3 regions of the Desulfomonile tiedjei DSM 6799 genome follow, and region 2 is predicted to be linked to each of the others. Evidence: riboswitches for the same ligand, from Rfam matches in the RefSeq annotation. Region 2 holds a riboswitch; each other region holds the start of a gene.

Region 1 (5,161 bases), 860 kb from region 2:
ATATTACCGATCCGATCATCTGGAATCCTCCACAAATTCCGATCAGTTCCGTACCGTTCTGAATAAGCTGTCCGATTTTGTCCGCTATTCCGGCCTGACGCAGATACTCCAGATCGCCGATCACATTTTTGCTTCCGGGAAGGATGACTGCATCCGGATGGTTGAGCTCCGCGGCAGTTCTTACGATAGTCACCTTCACATCAGGTTCGAGATGGAATGCATCGAAATCGGTAAAATTCGAAATATGCGGTAGATCAATGACCGCTATTTCCACCGAATCATGCACATTTGCAGGACCGACACGGGATATGGATTTGAAAGTAACCGAATCTTCTTCCGGCAGTCCAAGATTGTGGAAATAGGGAACTATTCCGAAGGTCTCGCGTCCCGTGTGCTTGTACGTATAATCCAGAGCATCCTGGAGAAGTCCCGGATCGCCCCGGAATCGATTCACAAGGAATCCGGCAACCTGCGCTCGTTCCCATTCACTGAGCACTTCCATGGTGCCCACGAATGATGCGAAAACGCCACCGCGGTCGATGTCGCCCACGAGAATCACCGGAGCCTCGGCATATCGCGCCATCTGCATATTTACGATATCATGGTGTTTGAGATTCACTTCTGCAGGGCTCCCGGCGCCTTCCAGAACAATGACGTCAAATTCGTCTGCAAGGGAATCGTAAGCTTCTTTCGCTTTTTCGAAGGCAATAGGCTTGTACCGGACGTATTCCATCACATCCATATTGCCCACCGGCTTACCATTTACTATTACTTGACTACCCGTATCGGTATTCGGTTTGAGAAGTATGGGATTCATGCGGACATCCGGGTCAAGCCTGCAAGCTTGGGCCTGGACTACCTGAGCGCGCCCCATTTCTCCGCCGGCTCGGGTCACGAAAGAGTTGAGAGACATATTCTGGGATTTGAAAGGGGCAACTCTGAACCCGTCCTGGAGGAGAATTCTGCACAATGCAGCGGTGAGCACGCTCTTTCCTGCATTGGAGCTTGTTCCTTGAAACATGAGAGCCGGTTTTTTGCGGATTCGGGATTTAACGTTTTGTCCCGGTCCCATGATTTGTCCCAGTGCAGCAACGAGTTTCTCGTTTTGTTCCGGGGTTCGCACCGCGACTCGGAAGAATCGGCTGTCCAATCCATCAAAATTCGAGCAGTCCCGAATTGCTATGCCCTGCTTGAGCAGTTTTCGGCCCAACTCTGCTGAATCCAGGTTCGTATCCAGCCTGATCAACAGGAAGTTTGCGGTCCCGGGATATACGTGCAGTCCCGGTATGGAGGCGAGTTCAGAATAAAGCGCCTGTCTGCAGTCGGTCACGAAAGATCTGCTCTTTTCCCTGTATTCCCGATCCAGGAGAGCAGCCTGACCGATTGCCAGCGCAAAGGTATTCACGCTCCAGGTGGGCTGGATTCTACGAATCGCTTCCGCAAGACCCGATTCCAGAGCAGCCAATCCAAGCCGTATTCCTGGTATTGCATAGATTTTTGTAAGCGAAAGGAGCACGGCCACGTTGGGCGGCAGATCGTGTGTCAGACTGCGGAACCCTTCCACAAAGTCCCCGAAAGCTTCGTCCACGACAAAGAATGTGGAAGGATTTTCCTTCACGAAGGTCCTGAGTTTCTCAGGGTCCAAAAGGAGCCCGGTAGGATTATTGGGACTGCACAGGAACACGATTTCTCCACCGTGTATCATCGATTGCAAGTGCTTCCAATCGAGGCGAAAGTCCTCCGATTCCTTCAACACGAGCTTCACTACGTCCAAACCGGCTGCTCTCGCGGCTTCTTCATAATCGGAATAGGTGGGAACAGCAATAACGGCTCTTCGAGCACCAACTGCATGAGGAATCAGATGCAGAATTTCCGTCGAACCGTTTCCCGCCACGATGTTTTCAGGGCTGATTTCATAACGGTCTGCGGCTGCAGCAATGAGATCGGAACAGGTCGGGTCCGGGTAATGCACTATGGACCCTAATACTGAACTCGCGAGTCCTCTAAGCCATTCAGGAAATCCGAGAGGATTGATGTTTGCCGAGAAATCGATGATGCTATCCTGCGGGATTCCCGATTCCCGGGACAAAGCCAAGAGATTTCCGCCGTGTTTCCGTGATGTCATGTACACCGCCGATCATACGTTTGCCTGGGATACCGATGCTTCCTCAAATGTCGCCACTTCAGTGAGAATGCGGACCGCTGCGTCTACAAGCGTCATGGCGAGAGCCGCACCGGTTCCTTCACCCAGCCGCATATCCAAATTGAGAAGGGGCTTTGCTCCGAGATGATCGAGAGCTATGATATGCCCCTGCTCGACACTGCGATGTGCCGCTATCATGTAATCGCGCGACGCGGGACAGATGCTCGCTGCTATCAACGCTCCGGCTGTGGAGATAAATCCGTCGATAAGGACTGGTTTGCGCCTGGATGCAGCCCCGAGAATGAGTCCTGCGATTCCACCGATCTCAAATCCGCCTATTTTTGAGAGTACATCCCAGGGATCGCGGGGGTCGGGGTTGTTGACCTTGAGAATCTTCTTTATCACTTCGACTTTGTGAAGAAATTGATCGTCTTCGATTCCTGTGCCGCGACCCGTTACTTTCTCAGGCGGTTGGCCCGTGAAAGCGGCTACAATAGCGCTACTGGGGGTTGTGTTTCCGATACCCATGTCTCCGGTGCCGAAAAGACTGTAGGAAAAGCTCAACTCATGAGCTATCTCGATCCCCGCTCTTACCGCCAGTATTGCTTCCTCACGCGTCATTGCGGGCCCAACACCCATATTGTCCGTGCCCGGCCGGATGCGCCTTGAGACAAAATTCAGATGGCCTTCGACTCCTTCAATTTCTCCGGCCACGCCCATGTCCACCACGACTACATCTGCTTTTACAGTCCTGGCAAGCGCGTTGATTCCGGCTCCGCCGCGCAGAAAGTTGTGAACCATCTGAACCGTAACTTCTGCAGGGTATTTGCTCACGCCCTCCGCTGTAACGCCATGATCCCCCGCCATGGTCACAATGACCCGGTTATCGAATTTCGGGTTCATCGATCCGGTCATCCCGGCAAGATCCATGGCTAGGTCCATGAGTCTGCCCAATGCCCAGTGCGGCATGGTGAGCATGTCCAGCCTTTCCTTGGCTCTATTGCGAAAATATGTGTCAGCCGGTTCTATCCCGGCGATTGTCTGTTCGACCAAATTCATAAAGAAGTCCTTTCCTTAAGAGTCAGTGGTAATCCGCACGCAACGAGCATGACCTCATCGGCCTTTGTGGCAATTATCTGATTACAGCGTCCGACAAGATCCCTGTACAAGCGTCCCAGAGGGTTTTCGGGGACAATTCCCGATCCCACTTCATTGGTGACGAATACGACTGTTGCATTTGAAAGGGAACAGGCATCCAGCAATTCTCCCACTACCGAGATCAGCTCGTATTCGGTAAAGTCTTTTTCCTGCAATGAAGCTTGGTACATCAGATTGCTAATCCACAGGGTCAAGCAGTCGACAAGATAAACGGAATGCCTGGACTGAGCGAGAATTGGAGCGATTGCGACGGGTTCCTCAATAGTGTCCCATAATCTATCGCTTCTCTGCTCTCTGTGCTTTCTGACCCGCTCAGCCATTTCTGCGTCCTTCGGCTGACAGGTCGCAATGAAGCCACGAGATCCGGGAAGAGATTCGGCCAGATTCAAAGCGTAATCACTTTTTCCGCTTCGACTACCGCCTGTGATAAGAACGATCCTCGCCATTTGAGACCTATTTATTATGCTATTTTGAGGAACAATCCGGAAAAATTCAAGTAGCTTTCCAACATGAGTAAAAGGCTCAGTCGGAAAATTCTCCCTGACCGGAGTTCACATAAGCGTCTCAACATCCTGAATACAAAAACAAATATACGCTAAGCGCGTAGCGACAGGAAACCTGCCCGTGCCAGAGGCAGTGTGCGGAAGGAGAATCGATGGTCAGAAGCATAAAAAAATCCTCGGGTATGCCCGAGGATGCCGTTTTTCATCCTGCTGCCATGCTCTCGAACCGCGAAGAGCGTGACGCTATAGCTCCCATGGGCAGGTCTTCTGGCTTCCGGTTCGTTTTACTCGCCGCCCTTCCCATCAAGAATTGACAGTGGTATTGCGGCTTTCATCCCCGGTTACAGCGGCGGGTCCGCAACGGATTTGCACCGTTTTCCCTAAAATCCTGATTTTTAGGATAGCCCAATTACTGAACCTTAACTAGTAGGATAACGGTCGAAGGCTACAACAGTCAAGGAAAAAAATCCGGGAAACTGTGTCGACACCCCGATCCTGACCCGAAAAAGTCGCTGGAAGCGCGACCGAACGTAGCCGTGGGCGCAACCGTTTGCTACAGCATGTCGCGCAATGAAGTTTTTCCGTGCACTCCAATCTTTATAGCGATTGCCAAAAATTTTGACGTTTATCCCATGCTCCAACACAAGATACTGGTGGGAACCGGCGTCCCTGTCGGTCCATTATATCGATATCATTGATCATATTAAAGATGTGCCGGCACGGAGGCACGGCACCCACCAACATTCTTATTTCAATCGGATACCACTTTTGGCAATTCTTTATACGTTGTCATCGATCCTCGGAATGAGCCTGATCGGGATTTCCGCAGTGAAACGGCAACAGGGAAGATCAGACATTGTCGCACTTTGAGATGGAGAACATCAGGCCTCATGATTTTGACTTCTTGATTTTTTTCTGCTGTTGGTTTAAATTTGATGCTCACCCATCGTTTTTCCAGCAGATACTTAGATCCAGGAGACTTCACTCATGGCAGATTTCGAGCCCACTATAGTAGCATTTTGTTGTCATTATTGTGCGTACGGCGCGGCGGATCTCGCCGGCAGCATGAGACTTGAATATCCTACCAATATACGAGTTATCCGACTGCCTTGCACAGGAAAGATTACGCCGGTTTTCCTGCTCCGGGCTTTCGAGAAAGGCGCTGACGGCGTATACGTTGCCGGCTGTCTTGAAGGTGATTGTCACTTCATCCAAGGAAACCTGGTGGCCAAACCTCGCGTGAATTATACGAAGAAATTGATCCAGGAAGCCGGTCTCGAGCCGGAACGCCTGGAGATGTTCAACATGAGCGCCGCCATGGGCCCGAAATTCGCCGAAGTCGCTCGTGAGTTCACGG
Region 2 (5,161 bases):
GGGACTGCGTTGAGTCTGGTATTGCCGTTGATTCTGCTTGCATGTGCCCGGGTCAGTTTTGGAAAAGTGTTGTCTCGCCTGGCAATTGTGAATGGTTTCATTGTGTTCATCTGGTTTTTCCTTCCCTTCACCACACCGGGTCACACGATCTACACCCTGGGGCCTCTCACTGTCCAAAGCGAAGGCATACTCGCTGCATTGCTCATCACGTTAAAGTCTAATTCCATTATTCTCATGGTCATCGCTCTCCTCGGTACATCCTCGATATTTACGCTGGTGCACGCTCTAAGCCACTTGTGGGTACCCGATAAGCTTGTGCATCTGTTCTTCTTCTGTTTTCGTTACATACATGTCATCCACGAGGAATATCATCGTCTGGTAAATGCCATGAAGATGAGGGGCTTCAAACCCAAGACAGATATGCACACGTATCGAGCTTATGCCTACCTGGTAGGAATGCTTCTGGTGAGGAGCTTCGATCGCTCCAAGAGAATCCTTCAATCCATGAGATGCAGAGGTTTTAGGGGAAAATTCTACATCCTGCACCATTATGAGATGAAGCGCTCCGACTATGCTCTTGCCGGCACCAGTGTGGTTTTTTCCGTTTTACTTTTAGCAGCGAGATAATCCGGATTTATTGCAAAAAATGTCTCGCGCCTGGACCCTGAACCCTTTTCTCTCTTTTCGTCGTCTAAAGCATAAGATGATGCAGTGGAGGTGCAAGCATGACCGAGATGACAGAAGAACAGAAAAAGAGAGCCGAATCGGAAAGAAAAGCGGAAGAGATCTATGCAGAATGTAACAGGATTGACGATCCGGTCAGGAGAGGACTTTGCAAGGTTTGTGGAACCCCGGTGGCTGGCGCATTACCATTCTGCCAGCAGCACGAGCCACCTGTGCCATAATCCCCAGGGACAGGCATTTTCACCATCCTTGCCATTGCCTGATCTTTCCGTACTCCTCTTAGCAGTTTACCGAACGAGAGGGGATGACGATGACGATCAGCGTAGCTTTCTTTCTATCCCCAGCAGGGGACATCGCTCGCATGCCTCTGATACTATTTTGCATTCAAGATGCGAACTACACTGACCTGGCTCCGCAGGTCAGTGGCACCCCCGTACCGAGACTGACAGCAGTTTTGGGTGCCACGGACCTGCCCTGCAGGTCCGTGCTTCCGCTTCAGTAAGAACTATCTTCATCGCAAGTCCGTATGAGACCGCGGTACGCAGGAACGGGAACCGGATTTCTGAGCCAAAGCAATCCCGAAAAAAGCAACGGTCCTCGTCCTTGGTAGTAAGGGCTTCCACTGGCGATTAGAAAGCCTTATCAGGCTTCCAGACCTTCCACACGTTTCCCACCAGTTCGGGGCCTGGTTTTAAGGTCGGCTTTCCCGGCTGCCAACCGGATGGGGTAGCCTCTCCTGACTGTCGCACGTGCTGAAATGCTTTTACCTGTCGGATCAGTTCAGAAACATTTCGTCCCACTGACGGGGTTAAGATTTCCATTGCCTGGATTGTTCCATCCGGGTCAATTATAAATCTTCCACGAATGTTGACCCCGGACTCCTGGTCATAAATCCCGTAAATCTTGCCGATCAGTCCTCCCGCATCTGACAGCATTGGAAATGGAACGCCGCCGGGGATCATCTTGGACAGCTCGGTTTCCTGCCATATCTTGTGCGAGAAACGACTATCAGTGCTGAGAGCCAGCACTTCGACGCCCAGTGACTTGAGTTCATCGTATTTCGCGGCAACTGCCGTGAGTTCCGTCGGTCAAACGAAGGTGAAATCCCCAGGATAGAAGCAGAGCGCCACCCATTTACCCTTAAGGTCGGACAGCTTGATGTTCTTGAACTGACCGTTGACAAACGCATTGGCCTCGAAGTCGGGCGCAGGTTTGCCGACCTTCGCAATAGGCTGCGTTGGTGTCATAGGAGTCTGAATCTGACCACCAGCCGACTCCTGCGCCATGGCGAGGATGGGACCTCGGGCGGGAGCAACGCACGAACTCGACACTTCTTCACTGGTCGCGGCGAAACCAGTGAGGGAAGTGACGACGATGAGCAGAAGAATGGCAACCATGAGCGGACTTATTAAGGATCGTTTCATCTGAACCCTCCTGTTTTGTGACATAATTTTGGTTTGTTAATAATTTCCCAAGACGGATCCGCATCCATTGCTGAATCACCGCATGAGTTCAATCACGTGGCTTAGTAACGATCTCTGTCAGGATACCCCCGATTAACTCCAATCGCAACCTCTGAACGTTGTCGCCGTCGACTGTCGCCACGGGGCAGGACTGTTGGACGTTGACGTCCGCAATCTTCAAGAATCGTAAAGGCTATCTTATGTGCATAGCTGCGAAGTGGTATGAGATATCTCATCTTCATGCGCCGTTGTCTCAAACCGGAACTTCGTTCAAGCAGTTTTACGCCGGAGAATTAGCTGGTAGGATTTCCGGTCTGACCTTCCGGATAAACTCCACACAGAATACAGTAAGAATGCCTTCAATTCCCGCAACCGGCAAATGAGCGAGAATCACCAAGGTGGCTGCAGAAGCAAAAGATTCACCTGTGGCTGTTAAACAGATTGCCACACACACAGCCGTGAGCAGGACTGAGCATGCTCCGCAGGCAAAAACGCACACACAGCGCACCAAAGTGAAATCCGAATGTAAGCAATTCCGGCAGAGTCCTCCGAGAAGGACAGCCGGAAACGCGACGTTAAAAGTGTTCACTCCCAGAACGGTGAGCCCTCCGAACTGAAATAGGACTGCCTGGAGAACAAGACCTACCAAAATGGCCGGAAAAGCGCTCCATCCCAGGAGAAGTCCGCAAATTCCATTGAGTATGAGATGAACGGAGGAAGGCCCCAGGGGGACATGAATGAGCGAAGCGACGAAAAAAACTGAGGCGAAGAGACCTAACGTGGGAAGCTGGTCGTAATCTATTTTCTTGAGTCCGACAGCCGTACCAACAGCAGTAAGCCCTGCTCCCGTGAGCAATACCGGTGCACTGAGAACTCCTTCGGAAATATGCATGATTAACTCCCTGAGAACGCACTGAGCGCAGGTTGTGGAGTGTGCTTTGAAAAAGCAAACCGCAGCGACACCCTTGATTGGACCGCACGGAATGCACGGCCAAAATCGAACATCGAATATTTTCCTTCGTTAGAACAACAAAACCCTCTCGCCCAGTGGGCTTGAGGGTCAATCGACGGTACACCCTCTCTCGCCCGCGCAAGAAACATAGGGCACGCGGAAATTCGGGTATTCTGGCTCCCGTTTCTTCCTACTCTCCGTGCCTTCCCGGAGAAAAAACGCTCCAGTGGCTCATTACGGATTTCGTCTACGGTTACAGCTGCGGGGCAGCGACGGCCTTTCACCGTCTTCCCCGAAGATCCGGTTTAGGACAATCTGTTGTTCAACCAGATCGGAGAATAGACGGACCGACCTCACCATGTCAAGGACTTCTCGGTTTGATAATATGAACTGCTCCTCATCCCACCAAACCGTAAGTTCGATTAGTTCGTTCTTCTTCTCAGAGAAGATGCAATTTGAGGATCATCGTAACGATTCAGTTACTCGGGGTAGAGAGAATCTTTTCTCGGATCACAGTCCTTCCAACTTTCCAAATCCCCCCAAACCCCCCTTTACTAAGGGGGGAATTTCGGGTTGCTTCTTTACCCCCCTTTTATAAAGGGGGGGGAGGGGGGATTTTCCCCACGTATAACTGAATGGATCCGGATCATCACACATTTTACTTGACACGAAAACGAACAAAGTGCTACGCCAATACTATAATCTTAGAAAATTGTACCTGATTGCATTGTAATAGGAGGACGGACCATGCGAGGGACGAGATGTCTCCTTCCAGTAGTACTTTTCGTGGGTTGTCTCTGTCTTTTTTCTAATCCCCCGGCAATGGCGTGGGAATTCGAGCTGGCGGGATCTTTTAACTGGACGTACGAGTGGTACAATCAGACCGGTCACAAAGGCTTTTTCGGGCAGTACAATGTGGATAACGGCGGAGCGACCAGAGCCGCCAATCTCAACTTCTGGAATGGCGGCCAGTTCGATACGAATATAACCACCTCGGCCGAGGCGAGGTGGTCTTACTTCAATGTGGGATTTCAACCGGTTATCAAGATCAACCCTGCGATAAAGATAACCGGTTTGTACCGATTAGGGACGTACGGCGACCCGTTTGCTTCCGATTATCACACTCAGGATGCCCCTGGCACGAAAAACGCTTTCAGTGAAGGACAGTGGACACTCTTCTGGGTGACAGCGCAGACACCGATCGGTGTATTCGGCATCGGGAAGAGGCCCTGGACCTTCGGAAATGCATTGCAGTACGATGGAGAGGACGCCGCGAGCACCGAATCCATATCGCTTACAGTTCCCTATGGGCCTTTGGATATCGGGATCGCTTTTTATCCGTACCGATTTGCAGGAAGCTCCAGCATTCGGGAGGTCGTTGAAAATCAGGTGTCCCTTGGAGACAATTTCAACCCATACACTATTGCAGTGTACCCCGGCCAGCCTAACGGCGTAAATCCGTACCGACAATATTTCAGTCGTGCTGACGGAAGCGGGAGTTTCTCCAAAGACTTCCTGGCATTTGTGATGTATAGCTGCGGGCCGCTAAGAGCCGGCATTCTCGGTTCTTATGGAGCATATCACATCGGTCCTGAAGCTCAGTTGATTGACCCTGCGGGGATTCCCGCTCAAACCACCTGGGCGGCTCAGGACACGGAACTCTCTCACGGCACCACCTTTCTCAAGTACAACAACGGCCGGTTCTTCTTCAATGCGGAGGCAGCGTGGTTATACTGGACGGATCGCTTTGGATCGGACCCCAACGGAGAGGTTACGCCGCCCCATACCCGGTATGCGGAGCAGTGGCGCTATATGGTTGAATTGGGGCTGATGGCGGGACCTGCCAAAGTGAGTCTCCTGCATGCCTGGACTCCAGGTCCGGACAGAAGAGCTGGCACCATTATCGGCAAACAGCCCGCCCTTTTTGTATGGCATGCCGAGTATGATCGGCAACTGGGAAACTTTGATGTGTTCAGGCCCTACAGTTATCTTTTCAGCTACAACTACGGCGGAGGACTGAACGCTTATAACCTTTCCGGAGACGGATACTTGAGAGATGCTT
Region 3 (5,161 bases), 360 kb from region 2:
TGGATTGACCAGAGTGTACCTGAGATTTCTATCTTTGATGAAGACACAGTCCTTGGCAGTCTCGAAAATGGCTCGGAAGCGCTCTTCACTTTCCTTCAGAGCTTCTTGCGTGCGTGCCCGTTCGGCAATTTCGCTTTTCAGCCTTTCATTGGCTTCGGCAAGTTCCGCTGTACGATCCAGAACCCGCTGCTCCAGCTCGTCGTTCGCCTTCTGCAATGCCTCCTCAGCTTTTTTCCGATCGGAAATGTCAACGATAATTGCTACCGACTGCACTCGATTATCAGGGTGTGGGATGCCGGCAATGGAAACGTCTCCCCAGAACATGGAACCATCCTTACGGAAATAACGTTTCTCGAGTCGGTATGAGTCCAATTCCCTACGAAAAAGCGACGCTGCCTTATCTCTGGAAACGTCGAAAAATTCAGGGACCGTTATATCCAGATGGGTCAATTCCAGAGCTTCACTCCTGCTGTATCCGAACATCCGTTCGAATGCGGGATTGACTTCAACGAATTTTCCCTGGTGATCGGTGGATGCAATGGCTTGTGCTGCTTTGTTATACAAAGCGCTGATGAGTGCATCCCTCTCTTTGAGAGCTTCCTGGGCTTTCTTTGCTTCCGTTATATCCGATATGATGCCTACGGCGGCTCCAATCTGGCGATCCAGACCTCGCACAGGGCTGACGCTCAGGTCGCCCCAGAAGGAAGTGCCGTCCTTGCGAACGTACAGTTTTTCCATGCGGTAAAAATCGAGATCTCCTCTGATCAGTGCAGTAAGTTTCTCTTCCGATATGGTGAGAAAATCGGGGTGAGTTACATCCAGGTGCGACATTCCAAGCGCTTCTTCGGCTGTGTACCCGAACATTCTCTCCCACGCCGGATTCACCTGGGCATAGTGACCCTTATCATCGGTAAGCACAATTGCCTGAGCAGCATTATCAAGAGTAGCTCGAAAGCGGGCTTCCAGCTCATGCAAAGCCTCTTCCAATCGGCTGGTGTGCGTGACATCCCGAGCAATGGTTACCTGAGCTTTTCTCCCATCCAGCCAATCTATATCAAGCTCTTGGACTGCAAATTTCCGGCCGGCTTTCGTGATCCGATATTCGGAATCACCTTCCAATGGGGGAACAAGTGACTCAGGTTTCTTCCACAGACTACCCGGCGCAGAAGACGAGTATTCGTGTGCGATGCTTTCCGATTCTGCCAAAATCTTTTCTGCCCGAGAATTTGCGAACAGAAGCTGCTTGTTTTCCGCATCAACTACCCACACGGCAGCGTCGAGATTTTCCAGGAGAAGTATGAAGGACGGGGAGACCGGATCGGAAAATTCTGATTTTGAGGCGAGTACTTTCATTTTCTTTCTTTTCAGTTGCGACAACGTATTGCAAAAGGGTGCGACTTTCGGAACCAATCAGCCGCTTTTTCAGTATATCGAAAAGTGCTATGGCTTCAAAGTGTCCATGATTTCATTTGAGATGAAGTTGAAGTGAAGTATAAACGGGGGAGGCACATCTTGTGCGCTGACTTAGAGTGTTTTCGCTTTGTTATTCAGGGGAATCCGCGAGAAGCGGGAAAAATAGGCCGACGATTTATCGCCGATTAAGGAAAAAACTCATGATTTTAGAGCTATGTAGGGACGGCTGACACACAAATTCGGCAATGAATTACCGGGCTATTGTCTTTAGTCCCTGAGGGACAAAGAACTGCAGCAAAATTAGCACCTATGATTGGGTGGGCGAACTGAAGCTTAAACGGCAAGAAGGGTGACGCAAATCGCTTCGTTTGAGCAAACGGATATGAGCCCAAGAGGTCTCCTCGTTATAGTACTTTACGCAGGACTACTTTATCCGGTCAATTTGAGGAGCGGCTCGGCATCCCGCCATGGCATTTTCTCATACGGATTTGCTTTCAAAGCAGTAAAATCCGGGGACCTTTTTATAAGAAAGGTCTCCAAATCCTTCAAAAAACTTTTAGCACTCACCCAATTCCGTAGTTTTTCTATGAAAAACCACGGAATTGGGTGAATATTAAAAGTTCTTGGGAAGGGACTGGGAAACACTTCTTACAAGAAGGGTTTCCCAGATCTTCTCTCTTTGAAAGCATATTGGTCTCAGGCCGTTCCCTGGAATTCCCTGAGTTGCTGGAGTTTCTCAAGTGCCTTTCCCGAAGCCAGAGCTTGCCTCGCCATATCCGTGCCTTGCCGATAGCTTTCTGCGTAGCCTGAGATGTACAGGGCAGCTCCGGCATTCATGCAGAAGAACAGGGCTTCGGGTTCGTCGTACGCCTGAGACAGCACATGAAGAATGGCTTTTGCATTGGCCTCGGCGGTCTTGCGACTGGCAATCTTCTCAAAGGGAATTGTTTTGATGCCGAAATCCTCAGGGGTGACTTCATAGGTCTCCACGCGACCGTCCTTCAGTTCGACCACCCTTGTGGGGCCACAGGGGGAGTATTCATCCATGCCGAGACCGACGTCCATGCCTTCGGCAGTGCCGAAGGGCGATACCGCTGCGGGCATACCGATTTCCTTAAGTACCGCGATGAGCTGGTCGCAGACGTGGGGTGCATACGCTCCGATGACTATGGCGTTGTTCTGCTCACACGGACGGGTGATCGGGCCGATAATGTTGAACGCGGACGTAAATCGCATGGACCTGATCAATCGTGCCCAACCTGACTTCAGAAATGCTTCTCCGGGCAGGTAGCAGATGCCGTACTTGTCGAGACAGTCCTGTGCCTGGGACAATGGAGCATTCAGATCGATGCCCAGGATTTCGAGAATGTCCGATGCTCCGGCAACTCCGGTGACCAGACGGGCTCCTTTCTTAGCTATGGGCAACCCGCAGGCTGAAGCAATGAAAGTGGCCGGAGTAGACCCGTTGACCGTCTTCAATGAATCAGAGCCGGTGCCCACGATATCGCAGATGACGCCGCTCCGGGTAGTGTAGACCTTGGCTGTGTCGTGGCGATCGAGCGCATCCCAGGCACCTCCCAGTTCCTCGATGGTGGGGCCGCGGGAAATGTGGGCCATGAGGAATGCCCCCTGTTGAAGTTCCGGTTGTTCATTAAGAATGATCTGTCGGTACGCTTCACGGGCTTCGTCTCGGCTGAGTGTACGTCCCAGAGCAACGGCCGACGTCAGCCGTCCGAATTCCCGCAATTGCAGTTCGGTCGCCATGGTGTCTCCTTTCACAGTAGTAAAACCGGCATGACGGCAAGGAATGGCAGGACTCTCGAAAGCCCCCACATCCCAGGTCATACGGACTTTCAGTCCAGATAGTTCTCGTTAAAGCCGAAGCACTGACCTGCGGAGCCAGGTCAGTGCAGTAAGCACATCTTGAATGCAAAATGGCATCATTCGATTCGAACCAAAATCTTGAGCGCCTGACCGTCAGCGATTCGAGGGAGATGGCCGGTCACTTCTTCAAGGGTGATCTCCCCTTCTACTAAAAGCTCGATGTCCCGATCATGCTGCCTGATAATGTCGAGTGCTTCATGAAACTGTGCTCGCGTGCAACCGTACGCTCCAGTGACACGAAGTTGTCGATAGTGGATTTCGTTGACAACGTCGGAAGTGATGGTGTCCTCATGAGGCAATCCGCTGAACAGGCAGAAGCTTCCTCCCGCGCGGGTCGAACGAAGTCCCGAGAAAAGGGTGTCCGTGGCAGCACAGACATTGATCGCAGCATCAAAACCCTTGGCGGAAGGTTGGGTGCCGGCTGGGATGCCGAGGCGATCCAAATAGACCTGGCTCTGTTCAAGCCTCGCCGGTTCTTTTTCCACGACGAAAGCCCGCGCGGAAAAAGACCGAGCTGCGAGTCCCATCAAAAGACCCACAGGCCCGGCCCCGAAGACCAGTATCCGATCACCGGGCCGGGTCTGGATTTGATGCAGCGCATTGAGACAACACGCCAACGGTTCGGCCAAGCAGGCGAGCCGCAATGAGACGCCGGCAGGTACGGGAATCAGCGATTCCTTCGGCACAACCATGGCCTGCGCGAGTCCGCCGTCCCGGTTGAACCCCATAATGTGGATGTCGGGACAGAGGTTTTCCGATCCCTGGATGCAGAAACTGCAACTACCGCAGGTCGCACCGGGCCAGACGACCACTTCACGCCCGGAGGTCAGATCGATTCCAGAGACCTCATGACCCAACACCCGCGGCAAGACGAGGTCTCGTTGGCCCTTCTGCCACATCTTGGCGTCCGTGCGGCATAGTGCGCAGTAACGCACGCGGACCACGGTTTCTTCAGGAGAGGGCTCGGGCAGTGTCACCTCATCGAGCCTCAGTTCACCCACCTGGTGAAGTCGAAGTGCTTTCACATCAGAACCTTTCTAAGCAGGCGCTTTGGTCTGTAAGGCGATTCGAGACGATAGGTTTCTCCTATAGCAGATGTCAGAATTATTGCCGATTGCGAAAAGAGCTCGAAAATCGGTAGGTGCCGTGCCTCCGTGCCGGCACATATCTCTGCATTTGTCGCTGTGAACCATCACAGAAAATAAAAAGCCCTGCCGCGTTTCAGCAGCAGGGCGTTCCTTTACCATCGGTTACCCTCGTCGGAGCGCTCGTCTTCCGGCTTCCGGGTCTCTCTCCACGTGCCCTTCCCATTCGGCTGAAGCCGGACAGTGGTTTTGCACGTTTCGTCTCCGGTTACGGCGGCGGGACCGCCACGGTTTTTACCGTGTTCCGTTGGCGCCTCGACGTATGTTCTTAAAGATTCTCAGAAGAAGGGTAAGGTGTCAAGAAAAAGGTGAGACCGGACTCGCGCTGACATCATTGATCAGCCATAAATAAGGCCTGTTCTCAGGACAAGTACATATAATGGGCACAGTAGTGATTCTGAGAAAGAAAAAGGATGTAGGACAAACGGCCAATAGCTTGGTTACGATTCATCTGTGGTGCCCCCGGCAAGGATCGAACTTGCGACCTGCGGATTAGGAATCCCTTTTTACTTACCTAGACACGAAAAGACACCTATCGACTAAACATCACAATAATGGCTTGACAAGAGGACTTTAAGGGATTAGATATGTGTCCCACATAGACACAAATGCACCGCAGATTCCGCATTCATGTTGACTCTCAGTTGACTAAAATTTGAAACACGAGAATGAGGACTGAAATATTGAAAACGACAAAAGACAATTCTCGGAGAAGAGCC

Evidence for each region. Region 2 has a riboswitch for cobalamin ahead of cbiM (cobalt transporter CbiM). Riboswitches for the same ligand answer to the same signal wherever they lie in the genome.
Region 1: linked by a shared signal. The riboswitch ahead of cobU (bifunctional adenosylcobinamide kinase/adenosylcobinamide-phosphate guanylyltransferase) and the one ahead of cbiM (cobalt transporter CbiM) in region 2 are both predicted to bind cobalamin.
Region 3: linked by a shared signal. The riboswitch ahead of DESTI_RS04945 (alcohol dehydrogenase catalytic domain-containing protein) and the one ahead of cbiM (cobalt transporter CbiM) in region 2 are both predicted to bind cobalamin.

Annotation. Positions count from the first base shown of each region.
Region 1 is NC_018025.1:6,447,591-6,452,751, reverse strand. Features, by position in the region: gene DESTI_RS27770 (cobyric acid synthase) at 1-2,125, opposite strand, end outside; gene cobT (nicotinate-nucleotide--dimethylbenzimidazole phosphoribosyltransferase) at 2,138-3,202, opposite strand; gene cobU (bifunctional adenosylcobinamide kinase/adenosylcobinamide-phosphate guanylyltransferase) at 3,199-3,747, opposite strand; cobalamin riboswitch at 4,045-4,226, opposite strand; gene DESTI_RS27750 (hydrogenase iron-sulfur subunit) at 4,792-5,161, shown strand, end outside.
Region 2 is NC_018025.1:803,015-808,175, forward strand. Features, by position in the region: gene cbiQ (cobalt ECF transporter T component CbiQ) at 1-627, shown strand, start outside; gene DESTI_RS03480 (hypothetical protein) at 726-905, shown strand; gene DESTI_RS03485 (hypothetical protein) at 995-1,186, shown strand; gene prxU (thioredoxin-dependent peroxiredoxin) at 1,314-1,970, opposite strand; gene cbiM (cobalt transporter CbiM) at 2,428-3,039, opposite strand; cobalamin riboswitch at 3,266-3,393, opposite strand; gene DESTI_RS03505 (hypothetical protein) at 3,847-5,161, shown strand, end outside.
Region 3 is NC_018025.1:1,163,535-1,168,695, forward strand. Features, by position in the region: gene DESTI_RS28455 (PAS domain S-box protein) at 1-1,353, opposite strand, end outside; gene trpD (anthranilate phosphoribosyltransferase) at 2,110-3,177, opposite strand; gene DESTI_RS04945 (alcohol dehydrogenase catalytic domain-containing protein) at 3,354-4,322, opposite strand; cobalamin riboswitch at 4,546-4,737, opposite strand.